3 regions of the Pseudomonas sp. 1152_12 genome follow, and region 3 is predicted to be linked to each of the others. Evidence: riboswitches for the same ligand, from Rfam matches in the RefSeq annotation. Region 3 holds a riboswitch; each other region holds the start of a gene.
What was found. A riboswitch is a leader RNA that binds a small molecule or an ion and turns the genes downstream of it on or off. The one in region 3 is predicted to bind cobalamin.
Positions count from the first base shown of each region.

Region 1: it holds a riboswitch for cobalamin, as region 3 does, so the genes downstream of both, FW764_RS26510 (ABC transporter substrate-binding protein) here and FW764_RS20705 (CbtB domain-containing protein) in region 3, are expected to answer to the same signal.
Region 2: it holds a riboswitch for cobalamin, as region 3 does, so the genes downstream of both, cobO (cob(I)yrinic acid a,c-diamide adenosyltransferase) here and FW764_RS20705 (CbtB domain-containing protein) in region 3, are expected to answer to the same signal.

Region 1 covers NZ_VXCW01000022.1:14,019-18,431, forward strand. Annotated here, with positions in the region: gene FW764_RS26500 (RAD55 family ATPase) at 1-1,362, opposite strand, end outside; gene FW764_RS26505 (hypothetical protein) at 1,359-1,793, opposite strand; cobalamin riboswitch at 1,911-2,104, shown strand; gene FW764_RS26510 (ABC transporter substrate-binding protein) at 2,222-3,232, shown strand; gene FW764_RS26515 (FecCD family ABC transporter permease) at 3,229-4,233, shown strand; gene FW764_RS26520 (ABC transporter ATP-binding protein) at 4,230-4,413, shown strand, end outside.
Region 2 covers NZ_VXCW01000002.1:329,178-333,590, forward strand. Annotated here, with positions in the region: gene FW764_RS04165 (C40 family peptidase) at 1-508, shown strand, start outside; gene FW764_RS04170 (PQQ-dependent sugar dehydrogenase) at 634-1,947, opposite strand; cobalamin riboswitch at 2,047-2,295, shown strand; gene cobO (cob(I)yrinic acid a,c-diamide adenosyltransferase) at 2,376-2,987, shown strand; gene FW764_RS04180 (cobyrinate a,c-diamide synthase) at 2,984-4,390, shown strand; gene bluB (5,6-dimethylbenzimidazole synthase) at 4,387-4,413, shown strand, end outside.
Region 3 covers NZ_VXCW01000011.1:75,642-80,054, reverse strand. Annotated here, with positions in the region: gene nfuA (Fe-S biogenesis protein NfuA) at 197-781, shown strand; gene cobM (precorrin-4 C(11)-methyltransferase) at 899-1,645, opposite strand; gene FW764_RS20715 (cobalamin biosynthesis protein) at 1,716-2,108, opposite strand; gene FW764_RS20710 (CbtA family protein) at 2,105-2,812, opposite strand; gene FW764_RS20705 (CbtB domain-containing protein) at 2,824-3,012, opposite strand; cobalamin riboswitch at 3,109-3,313, opposite strand; cobalamin riboswitch at 4,190-4,389, shown strand.

The DNA of each region.
Region 1 (4,413 bases), on a different contig from region 3:
GTGGTACTGGCGCAGCTGATCAGAGTGCGCACTGGCGCGCACCTTGACCACAGCCATGATGCGCAACAAACGGCTCTCTACTTCGATATAACGCTGCACGATGATCGCGTCGGTCAAAAACGCAGTGCCATAGGGGCTAAAACGCAGGTCGGTGTAACGGTCTTCAAGCTCCGAGGTCATCAATACACTAACCCCGGCAGCGGTCAGCGCGGTCACCATACGCGACAGCGACTCGCGAAAATCTGCACGAAACGTTGGCGCCAACGCCAGTTCAAAGCCCGACAACGAATCAATCACCACGCGGGTGGCGTTCAAGCGGCTGATCTCGCCAAGCAGCAAGTGCACGATTTCATCAATGGACAGGTCCGGCGCACGACTGTCCACCAGGCCCACCTGTCCGTTCTTGATCAGCTCGGCCAACTGGCGGTTTTGCGAGTGGTTGGGCCGCTGCTCAAAGACCGCAATCACCCCGGTTTCACCGTTGCGTGCGCCTTCGGCCAGAAAGGTTGCCGCCAGGATGCTCTTGCCCGAACCCGAAGGCCCGGCCACCAGCAGCGAATAGCCACGAGGCAAGCCGCCGCCTAGCATCTCATCGAGTGCCGGCACGCCCATTTTCAGGCGCGTGATCGGGAACGTCGACGGCGCCTCAACTAAACGATTGATAGCGGCCGGCGAGAACACCTTGATCCCCGAGGTGGCAATACGGAAAGTGTGCAGTCCCGGCAATGTCGGTTGGCCGCGCATCTTCATGATTTCCATCTTGCGCACCATCGAATTGCGCTCGACGCTCTGGCGCAGCCAAATCAGGCCGTCGGCCACGGTGAAGATCGGGTTGGTGTCGGTCTCAGTGAAATACTCGCCGATCAGGAAGGTCGTCGCCTGCCACGTGGTCATCAACATGCCCAGTTGCTGGATAAACTGCGGCAGGTTGTTATTCGGGTTGTGCTGGGTCTGGCTGGCCAGCACCACGGAGCGGAAGGAATCGACAAACACCAATGACGGCGAATGCGCTTCGACCTCGCTGACAATGCGCCGTAATACCTCGTCCAAGTCCCCAGCCAGAGTGTCGTCGGCGAGGTTGATATAGCGAATCGACCGGTTGATCGCTTCCTCGTCGAAAAAATCGAATTGCTGCTGGTAACGCAGCATTTTCAGCGGCGGCTCACCCAGCACCGTAAAGAACAGCGCGGGTCGCTCCGGCGTGGCCAGGGCGAACATCATCTGGTGCGCAAGGGTGGTTTTGCCACAGCCTGGCGGGCCTGCGATCAGGTTGAACGAAAACTCCGGCAGGCCTCCGCCCAGGACCTCGTCCAGTCCTGGCACACCGGTGGCCAGACGGTTGATAGTCACTTTGGTGCTCATGGCGAAATTTCCTGCGAAGAGGTGTCGCTCGAAGAAGGCTGCCACACGTCAACCAGCAGACGTGCGGTGAGTGAAGGCCCGATCAGCGTGGTCAGAAGCTCGTAGAGGGTTGTCAGCAACACCTCACCGAAAAACAGCGCATCGGTTTCGTTCTGCTCGACGAGTACGGATTTTAGGGCAATCAGGTCCGTCGCGGCCGGCACACTGCCATAGGTGCCGGCCAAGCGTGGATGGGTCGCGACGCACAGATGAAAGCTGCGGCGGTACAGCGCGATAACACCTTGCTGGCCGATAATGGGCGTAAGTGCTGCGCCCATGTCCTGCAAAATCGAAACAATCGCCGCGGCGATGCTTGCAGTGTCAGCGTGCGGGCCAACACGGTGCGCCAGAGAAGCTACGATCCGGCGGCTCTCTTCGCTAAGCGTGGGCATGTTGACTAATATCTGATGAACAGAGATTGATGGTACACCCTCTGCCGCAAGATAGAGCCCCCACAGACCGTGGCAGATCAAATGGGCGCGGATGAGGCTCCCCCTGCCTGCCACGATCGTCTAACATACCGCGCCGGTTCCCGAACGGGACTAATAGGGAATCCGAAGCGCAGACCCTCGCGCCAATCGGAACTGCCCCCGCAACTGTAGGTGCTGAGCCTGCTCCACATCGCCACTGGGCATTGCCCGGGAAGGCCGGAGCGTGGCGATGACGCATCAGTCAGGAGACCTGCCGGCCCAGCAACCATCACTAACCGGCGGGGTGTCCGGGAAGGACATCCGTGCCCTGCCCTATCGGCAGCATCCGTGGTGTATTTCCACGCCGTACCGCCCCTGTTTTCACGTACGGTTCACACGGAGATTGCCCCATGCTGCCACGCGTTACCGTCTTGCTCACCGGCCTGGGCTTCTGTGCCCTGGCCCACGCAGCGCCTACTCACTACCCGCTGACACTGCAGAACTGCACCAGCACCCTGACCTTCCAGCAGGCGCCCGCGCGCAGTGTGACCATCGGCCAGGCTGCCACCGAGATGCTTTACGCCTTGGGCGTTGGCGACACGGTGGTTGGCACGTCACTGTGGTTCAACCGCGTATTGCCGCAGTTCAAGGCGCAGAACGACAGCGTCGAGCGCCTGGCCGACAACGAGCCGAGTTTCGAAGCGGTCATCGCCAAACGCCCGCAACTGGTGGCCGCCGAGCTGGAATGGGTGGTTGGCCCACAAGGCGTGGTGGGCACCCGCGAGCAATTCCACGAATTGAAAATCCCCACCTACGTGCTGCCCTCCGACTGCGAAGGCAAAGACAACCTGGTGGGCGCCGACGGCACGCGGCTTGAGCCGTTTCGCATCGACACGCTCTATAAAAGCATCCGCCAGTTGGCCGAGATTTTCGACGTACAGGCTCGCGGCCAGCAACTGAACGCAGAGCTCAAGGCACGCTTGGCCAAATCCGTCGCCACCGCGCAGGGCAAAGGCCTCAAGCAGGCGAGCGCGCTGGTGTGGTTCTCCAGTTCCGAGATGGCCAGTGACCCGTATGTGGCCGGCCACAAGGGCATCCCCGAATTCATGCTCCAAACCCTGGGCCTGCAAAACGTAGTGCAGTCCGATGAAGAGTGGCCCGCCGTTGGCTGGGAAACTCTCGCCAAGGCCAACCCGACCTTCCTGGTGATCGCCCGCATGGACCGCCGCCGATACCCGGCCGACGACCATGAACACAAACTCGCCTTCCTGCGCAGCGACCCAGTCACGCGCAACATGGACGCGGTGAAAAACAACCGCATCATCATTATTGACGCCCTGGCGCTGCAAGCCAGCATTCGCATGTTCGACGGTCTGGAACAACTGGCCGGCGCCATCGACAGCTACGACCTGCCTAAATGATGCGCGCCCTACTCGCCCTCTCGCTGCTGGTGCTCGCCATACTCGCTGGAGTGGCCATCGGCGAAACCGCCATCGAGCCACAGGTGGTGCTGCACGTACTCGCCAACAAACTGTGGGCGGCCGGCTACCTGCTGGACCCGATCGACGAAGGTGTGGTGTGGAACTACCGCCTGACCCGTGCCCTGGTCGCCGCCGCGTGTGGGGCCGGGCTGGCCACCTGCGGGGTGATTTTGCAGTCGTTGCTGCGTAACCCGTTGGCCGACCCTTACCTGCTGGGCATCAGCGCCGGCGCCTCGACCGGCGCGGTGCTGGTCGCACTGCTCGGCGTGGGCGGCGGGTTGATTTCGCTGTCGGCAGGCGCGTTTGTCGGCGCCATGGCGGCCTTTGCACTGGTGATTTTGCTGGCGCGCGCCAGCGGTTCATCCAGTGGCACCGGGCAGATCATCCTGGCAGGCATCGCCGGCTCGCAACTGTTCAATGCCCTCACCGCGTTCCTGATTACCAAGTCGGCCAGTTCCGAACAGGCGCGCGGCATCCTGTTCTGGCTGCTGGGCAACCTCAGCGGTGTGCGCTGGCCGTCGGTGTGGCTGGCGGTGCCGGTAGCGGTTGCAGGGTTGGCGGTGTGCCTGTGGCACCGTCGCGCGCTGGATGCGTTTACCTTCGGCACCGATTCAGCAGCATCGCTGGGCATTGCGGTGCGCCGCGTGCAGTTTGTGCTGGTGGGCTGCGCGGCGCTGGTGACAGCGGTGATGGTGTCGATTGTCGGCTCAATCGGCTTTGTCGGGCTGGTGATCCCCCACGCTGTGCGCCTGCTGGTCGGCACCGGGCATTCACGGTTGCTACCGGCCAGCGCCTTGGGCGGCGCGCTGTTTTTGATTGCCGCCGATGTGTTATCGCGCACCTTGATCAAGGGCCAGGTGATCCCGGTCGGTGTGGTGACGGCATTGGTGGGCGCCCCGGTGTTTGCGCTGATTTTGATTGGCCGGAGGAATGCTCGATGACGGTGCTCAGTTGCACGGGCCTGGGCTTCAAAGTACGTGAGGCCGAGTTGCTGCGCGATATTCACCTTGAGGTTCAAGTGGGCGAAACCTTAGGCATCGTCGGCCCGAACGGTTCCGGCAAATCCACCCTGCTCAAACTGCTCGCCGGCTTGCGTACACCCGGCAGCGGCGAAGTGCGCT
Region 2 (4,413 bases), on a different contig from region 3:
TTGCGCCGCGCTTCTCAGCGCCTGCGCAAGCCGCCCACCGCCACCGGCTCCTGTAGCCGTCAAGCCTAAGCCGGTGTTCAATTACTCCAGCCAAAGTTTCTCGCCTGCGGCCGAAGATGTGCTCTTTCGTGCGCTGGGTCTGGTCGGAACGCCTTATCGTTGGGGCGGTAATACACCAGCCTCCGGGTTTGATTGCAGCGGCTTGATAGGTTTTGTGTACCGTGACGCTGCCGGCATCAGCCTGCCGCGCACCACTCGCGAGTTGATCGTGATGCGTGCCCAAGACGTCAGTGAAAACAACCTTCAGACCGGTGACCTGATCTTCTTCGCCACCGGTGGCGGTTCGCAGGTGAGCCACGCCGGTATCTACGTGGGCGAAGGCCGCTTCGTGCATGCACCGCAGACCGGCGGCACGGTGAAGCTCGACACGCTGTCCAAAGCGTATTGGCAGAATGCCTACTTGAGTGCCAAGCGTGTATTGCCGGGGAATCTGGCGCGTAATCCCTGAGTCGCACAACGATCAAAATGTGGAAGGGGGCGTGCTCTCGATGGCAGGGTGTAAGTCGCCAGCTAGGCTGACGGATACACCGCTATCGGCAGCAAGCCCCCTCCCACATTGAGTTATGCGGTGGGTTATTTAGCTGCTGAAACCCGCCATACCTTATTCCCCACATCATCCGCCACCAGCAAATCTCCCTGCTGGTCAATCACCACGCCCACCGGCCGGCCCATGGCTTTCTCATCTTTACTGAGGAACCCGGTCAGTACATCCACCGGCTGCCCTTTGGGCTGGCCACCCTCGAACGGCACGAAGATCACTTTGTAACCACTGTGCGGCTTGCGATTCCACGAACCATGCTGACCAATAAACGCGCCGTTGCTGAACGGCGCCGGGAGCTTGCTGCCTTCGGCGAAGGTCAGGCCCAGAGAAGCAGTGTGCGGACCCACGGCATAGTCTGGTGCGATGGCCTTGGCGACCAGATCCAGATTCTGCGGCGTGACGCGCACATCCACATGCTGGCCGTAGTAGCTGAACGGCCAGCCATAAAACGCGCCATCCTTGACCGACGTGATGTAATCCGGCACCAGGTCGCTGCCGATCTCGTCGCGCTCGTTAACTGCCGTCCACAGCTTGCCGCTCTGCGGCTCCCACGCCATGCCGTTGGGGTTGCGCAGGCCTGAGGCGAAGATGCGATGCTGGCCGGTGGTGCGGTCGACTTCCCATATTGCCGCGCGTCCTTCTTCCGCCGCCAGGCCGTTTTCGCCGACGTTGCTGTTGGAACCGACACTCACATACAGCTTGTTGCCGTCTTTGCTGGCCACCACGTTTTTCGTCCAGTGGTGGTTAATGCTGCCGCCGGGCAAATCGACCACTTTGGTGCCAGCGGCCTTGATTGCGGTTTCGCCCGGCTGATAAGGAAAGCGCAACAGCTTGTCGGAGTCGGCGACATACAAGTCGTTGCCGACCAGGGTCATGCCGAACGGCGAGTTGAGGTTCTCCAGGAACACCGTGCGCGTTTCAGCGATGCCGTCGTGGTCGGCATCGCGCAGCAGGGTGATGCGGTTCGGGCTCGGCACGCCAGCACCGGCGCGGCCCATGACTTTCTCCATGACCCAACCGCGTATGCCTTCGGAGTCGTCCGGCTTGGGTGGCGCATTGGTTTCGGTCACCAGCACATCACCGTTAGGCAACACATACAGCCAGCGCGGGTGGTCCAGCCCTTCGGCAAACGCCGTGACTTGGGTGCCGACGGCGGCTGTGGGGGTTGCGCCCTCTGGCCAGCCAATCGCCGGGGCGATGTTCACGGTGGGGATCAGGGTTTTATTCGGCTCAGGCAGCTTAGGCGAGGGCCCGGTGCCGTCGGAGACCTTCAGGGTAGAGCTTTCACCGCAGGCGGCGAGGGTGCCTGCCAGCATGATGAGCAGGGCGAGTCTGGTTTTGTGCATGGTTTTCTCCTTAATACCTGTAAGGGTAGAGATGCTTGTCGGTCCGATCGTTCCAGTACAAGGCCAGCTTTAATTGACGCTCCACCCCCAACCCACTAACCTTCGCGGCTTGTTCCAGGTGCTCTGTGACCTGTGGGTCGACAGAGTGAAACAGGGAAGCCGGTGAGTGAGCGCACTTGTACACAGTGCTGCCGCGATTCCGGCGCTGCCCCCGCAACGGTAAATGAGTCAAGACGGTGCTTTTTGCCACTGTATCGCTGGCGATATGGGAAGGCGCGCCGTTGGCCTGCTTCTATAACGAATGCGCCACTCATGAGTCCGGAGACCGGCCTGGATCATCCAACAGCATCACGGTGGGCGATGCTTGGCTGTCTGTTTGTCTATTTTCCTGCCCGCCGTTTTTTGTCCAGCCCCAACGGAGAGCTGTCATGACCGATTCCCCCGACCGCGACGAACGCCATCTGGCGCGTATGCTGCGCAAAAAAGCCGTGATCGATGAGCGCATCGCCAACTCCCCGAACGAATGCGGGCTGCTGCTGGTGCTTACCGGCAACGGCAAAGGTAAAAGCAGCTCGGCGTTTGGCATGCTCGCCCGCGCCATGGGCCACGGCATGGCGTGCGGTGTGGTGCAGTTCATCAAGGGGCGTAACAGCACCGGCGAAGAATTATTCTTCCGCCGTTTCCCCGAGCAAGTGCGCTTCCATGTGATGGGCGAAGGTTTCACCTGGGAAACCCAGGACCGCCAGCGCGACATCGCCGCCGCCGAAGCCGCCTGGGCGGTTTCGCGCGAGCTTCTGCAAGACCCGTCCATTGGCCTTGTGGTCCTGGATGAGCTGAACATCGCCCTTAAGCACGGCTACCTTGACCTGGACCAGGTACTCAGCGACCTGCAAGCCCGCCCGCCGATGCAGCACGTGGTGGTCACCGGCCGTGGCGCCAAGCCTGAGTTGATCGAAATGGGCGACACCGTTACCGAAATGGGCATGCTCAAGCATGCGTTCCAGGCCGGTATCAAGGCACAGAAGGGCGTCGAACTTTGAATCAGCCCCGTCATTGCCCGGCCGTCCTGATCGCCGCACCGGCGTCCGGCCAAGGCAAAACCACCGTCACCGCTGCGCTCGCCCGTTTGCACCGTAACCTGGGGCGCAAGGTGCGCGTGTTCAAATGCGGGCCGGACTTTCTCGACCCGATGATTCACGAGCGCGCCAGCGGTGCGCCGGTGTATCAGTTAGACATGTGGATGGTCGGCGAGCAGGAAAGTCGCCGTTTGCTGTGGGAGGCGGCGGGCGAGGCTGACCTGATCCTGATTGAAGGCGTGATGGGCCTGTTCGACGGCACGCCCTCCAGCGCTGACTTGGCGCGGCACTTTGGCGTGCCGGTGCTCGGGGTGATCGACGGCACCGCCATGGCCCAGACCTTTGGGGCGCTGGCCTTGGGCCTGGCGCGTTATCAGCCGGACCTGCCGTTCGCCGGCGTGCTGGCCAACCGCGTCGGCACCCTGCGTCATGCGCAATTGCTCGAAGGCAGCCTCACCGAAGGCCTGCGTTGGTATGGCGCATTATCGCGTGAAACCGGGATCGAACTGCCTAGCCGTCACTTGGGCCTGGTGCAAGCCAGCGAGTTGAATGACCTCGACGTGCGCCTGGACGCCGCAGCCCAAGCCCTGGGCAGCAGTTGCGAAGTCGCCTTGCCGCCACCGGTGACCTTCGCCGCGCCCGAAGTGGTCGAGGCCGAACCGTTGCTGGCCGGTGTGCGCATCGCCGTGGCCCGTGACGAAGCCTTTGCTTTTACCTATGGCGCCAGCCTCGACCTGCTGCGCGCGATGGGCGCTGAACTGCACTTTTTTTCGCCGATTCACGATCGCGAAATGCCTGATGCCGACAGCCTCTATTTGCCCGGCGGTTACCCGGAGTTGCACCACCAGGCGCTGTCGGAAAATACCCCGATGCTGGACGCCATCCGCGCGCATCACACGGCGGGTAAACCGTTGCTCGCCGAGTGTGGCGGCATGCTCTACCTGCTGAACTCGCTGACCGATGTCGAGGGCACCCGTGCAGAACTGGTCGGCCTGCTGCAGGGTGATGCGGTGATGCAAAAGAAACTCGCGGCCCTGGCCCTGCAAAGCGTTGAGTTGCCCGAAGGCGTGCTGCGCGGTCACACCTATCACCATTCCCTGACCAGCACCGAATGGCAGCCGATTGCCCGCGGGCTTAGCCCCAACGGTGGGCGCGGCGCCGAGGCGGTTTACCGGCAGGGGCGCATGACGGCTTCCTACGTACATTTTTACTTTCCCTCCAATCCGGCTGCGGTGGCTGCACTGTTTGCGCCAGACCTGAAGATCGCTATCGCAGCGATGGGGCGACCCGACAAGCCAGCCTCCACAATTGACCGAGTTGAAACGCAATCTAATGGGGGAGCGGGCTTGCCCGCGATAGGGTCATGACTGACAACGCCTTCCCCAAAGCT
Region 3 (4,413 bases):
TAGTGGAAGAGGATTCACTATATTCAGCCGGCCGTTGCCGCAGGGCTATATAAGTACGCTCAGGTCTTCGCGCAAACGGGCAGGTGTGCAAGCACCTTTGATCAGCAGGATCAGGTCTTTTCCGACAAAATTACTAGGACTTTGTACCTGCGTAATAATTTGGCGTAAACTGCCGGCAAGCCTGCGAGGAGTTTCCATGACTGCCATAACCATTACCGACGCCGCCCATGATTACCTGGCTGACCTGCTGTCGAAGCAGAACACCCCAGGTATCGGCATCCGCGTCTTCATCACCCAGCCCGGCACCCAATACGCCGAGACTTGCATCGCCTACTGCAAGCCTGGGGAAGAAAAACCTGAAGACACCGCCCTGGGGCTCAAAAGCTTCACCGCGTACATCGACAACTTCAGCGAAGCTTTCCTCGACGACGCCGTGGTCGACTACGCCACCGACCGCATGGGCGGCCAGTTGACCATCAAGGCGCCCAACGCCAAGGTGCCAAACGTCAACGCCGACAGCCCGGTCAACGAGCGCATCAATTACTACCTGCAAACCGAAATCAACCCAGGGCTGGCCAGCCACGGCGGGCAGGTCAGCTTGATCGACGTAGTGGAAGACGGTATCGCCGTACTCAAATTCGGCGGTGGCTGCCAAGGCTGCGGCCAGGCGGACGTGACCCTGCGTGAAGGCATCGAGCGCACCCTGCTCGAGCGCATTCCTGAGCTCAAGGGCGTACGTGACGTGACCGACCACACGCAGAAAGAAAACGCCTACTACTGAGTAAGGTGTTCACTGCAAACAAAAAACGGCGCCCGTGAGCGCCGTTTTTTATGCAATTAATTCAATGAGTTGTGCAGTATTTCTACTGAAATGGATCAAGTGCGGGAGCGCTTTTTTTCAGGGCCGATAGAGGTGCGCGTGGCCGGCGCGATACAGCGATGATTCGCTGAAGCTATCGTTCGTCAACACCCGGCCCACCACAATCAGCGCTGTGCGCCGGAAGCCCTTGGCGGCCACTTTCTCGGCAATGTCCGCCAGCGTACCGACCACCCAATCCTGATCCGGCCACGTCGCGCGGTGCACCACAGCAATCGGGCAATCCGCGCCATAGTGCGGCAACAGCTCGGCGACGATCTTCTCCAAATGGTTGACTCCCAGATGAATCGCCATGGTCGTGCCATGGCGGGCCAAGCTGTCGAAATCCTCACCTGCAGGCATGCTGGTTTTATCGGCATAACGGGTCAGGATCACGCTTTGAGCGACATCCGGCAGGGTCAGCTCCGTCTCCAGCAATGCCGCGCAGGCCGCCACCGCTGTGACGCCTGGAATGATCTGGAACGGGATATTTAACTCACGCAAATGGCGGATTTGCTCACCAATTGCCCCATACAGGCTTGGGTCGCCGGAGTGTACGCGCGCCACATCCTGGCCCTTGGCAGCGGCGGTCTTGATCAAGTCGATGATCTGCTCCAAGTGCAACTCGGCGCTGTTAACCACCTGTTCCGCCTGATGGCCCTCCAATACTGCTGCCGGCACCAGCGAGCCCGCATAGATGATCACCGGGCAGTTGCGGATCAGCCGCTGGCCTTTGACGGTGATCAATTCCGGATCGCCGGGGCCTGCGCCGATGAAGTAGACGGTCATGGGGAATTCCTGTTGAAAATCGGGCGAGCATGAAGATTGCTCATGATCGAGAAGGGCGATTATCGGGTTTTTAATCGGTGCAGGCTAATGCAACGGTGGCCTGGGCGACTTTTTTACGCGTGATCAGCAAGCGAGCCGGGCCGTGGGAGAGCTGTTCAGCCAAGGCCAGGGCGGCGCTTTCGGCAATGCCGTAACAGCCGGTATGGGCAAAAGCGACTGCTGATTTGTGGCTTAGGCGGTGTTCAAAAACCGCCAAATGTGCGGCGCTGAAACAGTGCAATGGCAGGTTCAGCACCTTTGCTAGCGCGAGCAGCCCAGGTTCATTCTGCTTGCGGTCGAGACTGGCCAGCGCGGTGACGCGATGGCGTTCGATGCCGCCCTCGGCGAGGGCGGTGTCAAGCAGGCCCAGCAGTGTGTGGACATCACAACCGCGCTGGCAGCCCAGGCCGACCACCAACGTCATGCCGCGTATTGACCGTCGCGGTTGCGGCGGAACAGCCAGGCGCTGATCAAACCCAAGGCCAGCCAGAAGGCGACGTTGGTCAGTTGCGATGCGATTTTGAATTGGGCTTCCAACGCTTGTGGCGCCAGCATCGAATGCACTTCAGGCTGCGGGGCACCGATCACATGCGGCACGGCCAGGATCGCCACCCCCAACACCTTGAGTAGCCAACTGCGACCAAACACCAGCAGCGCGATACCGGTAGCGGTGGACGCAGCCGTGCCAATCCACCAGACCTGACGTTGGGCCAGGTCAGCGGCGGCGGTGCCTGGCAGCTCCGGTGGCAGGCCCAGGGTCGGCGCCAGCACAAACGTCGCGTAACCGGCCAAGCCCCACAGCAAGCCTTGAGCCGTGCGGGTCGGTGCCCGCAAGGTATAGAGACCGGCCAGCATCAGGGCAAAACCAACCGCCACCACCAGATTACCGCCGGTAGTCGACAACACACGTTGCCAGCCATTTTCCGGTTCCCAGGCTTCCGCGTCGTGGGTGTGAGCGGCGGCGCCTTGTGCATGTTCATGGGGTATTACTTCGGCAGCGGCCGGGGCGTTTTCAAAGGTTTCCGCCTGCAGAATCAGCGGGGCGACCCAGAAGCTTTGCAGCAGAGTCAGCAACAGGGCGGCCAGCAAGCCGGTGAAGCCTGCGGTTTGGGCGATACGCTTGATCATGTCGGCAGGTCTCAGTGGCACGGGAACGCGGCGCTGTGGCGGGTATCGTGGGCGGCGTTGTGCACCGCTTCGATATGCGAGAAACCGGCGAAATACACCAGGCACGCGCCGAGGATCGACGCACCGATTGCGGCGGTCAGGCGTTGGCTCAGGGTGGTGGTGCTGCTGGCGGTGTGCGAGGTGCTGCTGATGATCGACATGGCGCGTCCCTTCTGGGTGTCAGGGTGAAACGAGCGCATGAAAACCCCGCGAGCCGGGCACGCGGGGTTCTGAACAGCGCCCGCCCACCGCGGGTTTGTTATCTGATTTTTCGGGCCGGTCTCCGGGCTTGCGAGGGACACTGGGTCTAAAAAGCATCGCCTTCCCATGCCTTGCAGGCACAGTGGCTGTGACGCTTCGCTCGCTTACCGTTGCGGGGGCAGCACCGGACTGGTCATGCAGGCATGATTTACCGGTTTCCCGTTTCACCCTGTGAAGGGCACCCGAAACAAGATGTGTAGGAGAGCATGGGGGTGGGAGGGGAGTCAATTGGGAGTTTTTTTGGGGTACATATCCGTTGCTGCGGTAACGGCTTCGTAGGGTTCCGCTCTTACAGCGGGTCACTGTTGGAAAAGAGCCCGGAATGCCGGCCCAGCCAAAAGTAACCAAAAGGGCTCTTGCCCCACCACTCGGCACCTCGCTCACGCTTCGGTGTGCCCTCACGCCGGCTTGAATCCGTGGTTTAACGGGGCGCCTCAGATCAAGGTCAAGAGCAAGAGCACGGCGGCCTAGTAGCCGAGCTGAGTGGTTGAAGCAAAAGCAGGGCAAAAGCACAGCAGCACACTCTCTGTCTGATGTACCGAGATCCAACTGTGGGAGCGGGCTTGTCGGATCGCCGCACCGTTGCGATGCAGGCACCTCGGTGTATCAGGCACAACCCATTGATGCCATCGCAGGCAAGCCACACACATTTGATTGAGTTCAGCCTCCAAGATCAGGTCGGCTTTCAGGCCGCCTCGGCTTTGCTTTTGATCTAACCACTCAGGTCGGCTACTAGGCCGCCGTGCTCTTGCTCTTGATCTTGATCTTGATCTTAGGCGCCCCGTTAAACCACGCTGGCCGAACGCAGGCTGTGGAGCGTGGGTAACCCGGCAGGACGCCGGGTTAGCCGCGCTGGGCCAAGGATGGCCCATCGCGGCGGCCCACGGTCCACAGCCTGCGTGAGGGCACACCGAGCCTAGGCGAGGTGCCGAGTGGTGGGGCAAGAGCCCTTTGCTTACTTTGGGGCTTTTCCAAAGTGAGCCGCTGTAAGAGCGGAACCATTAGTGGCCGTTACGGCAAGAACGGATATGTACACCAACCAACCAACCCCATCATTGACCATCCCCCACGCACTGCGTAGCCTTGCACCTTCGAGGTTCTTCGGCCCACGCCGAAGCTAAGAAGGGAACGCGGTCCAAGCCGCGGCTGCCCCCGCAACTGTAAAGGGTTTAGCTGACTGCCACGCCACTGCCAATACGGCGGGAAGGCGCAGCCAGCGCCGGTCGCAAGACCCGCACGCCCCAAGCCAGGAGACCTGCCTCGCAACCGATTTTCTACTTCAACCGGGCGGGGTGATCCGG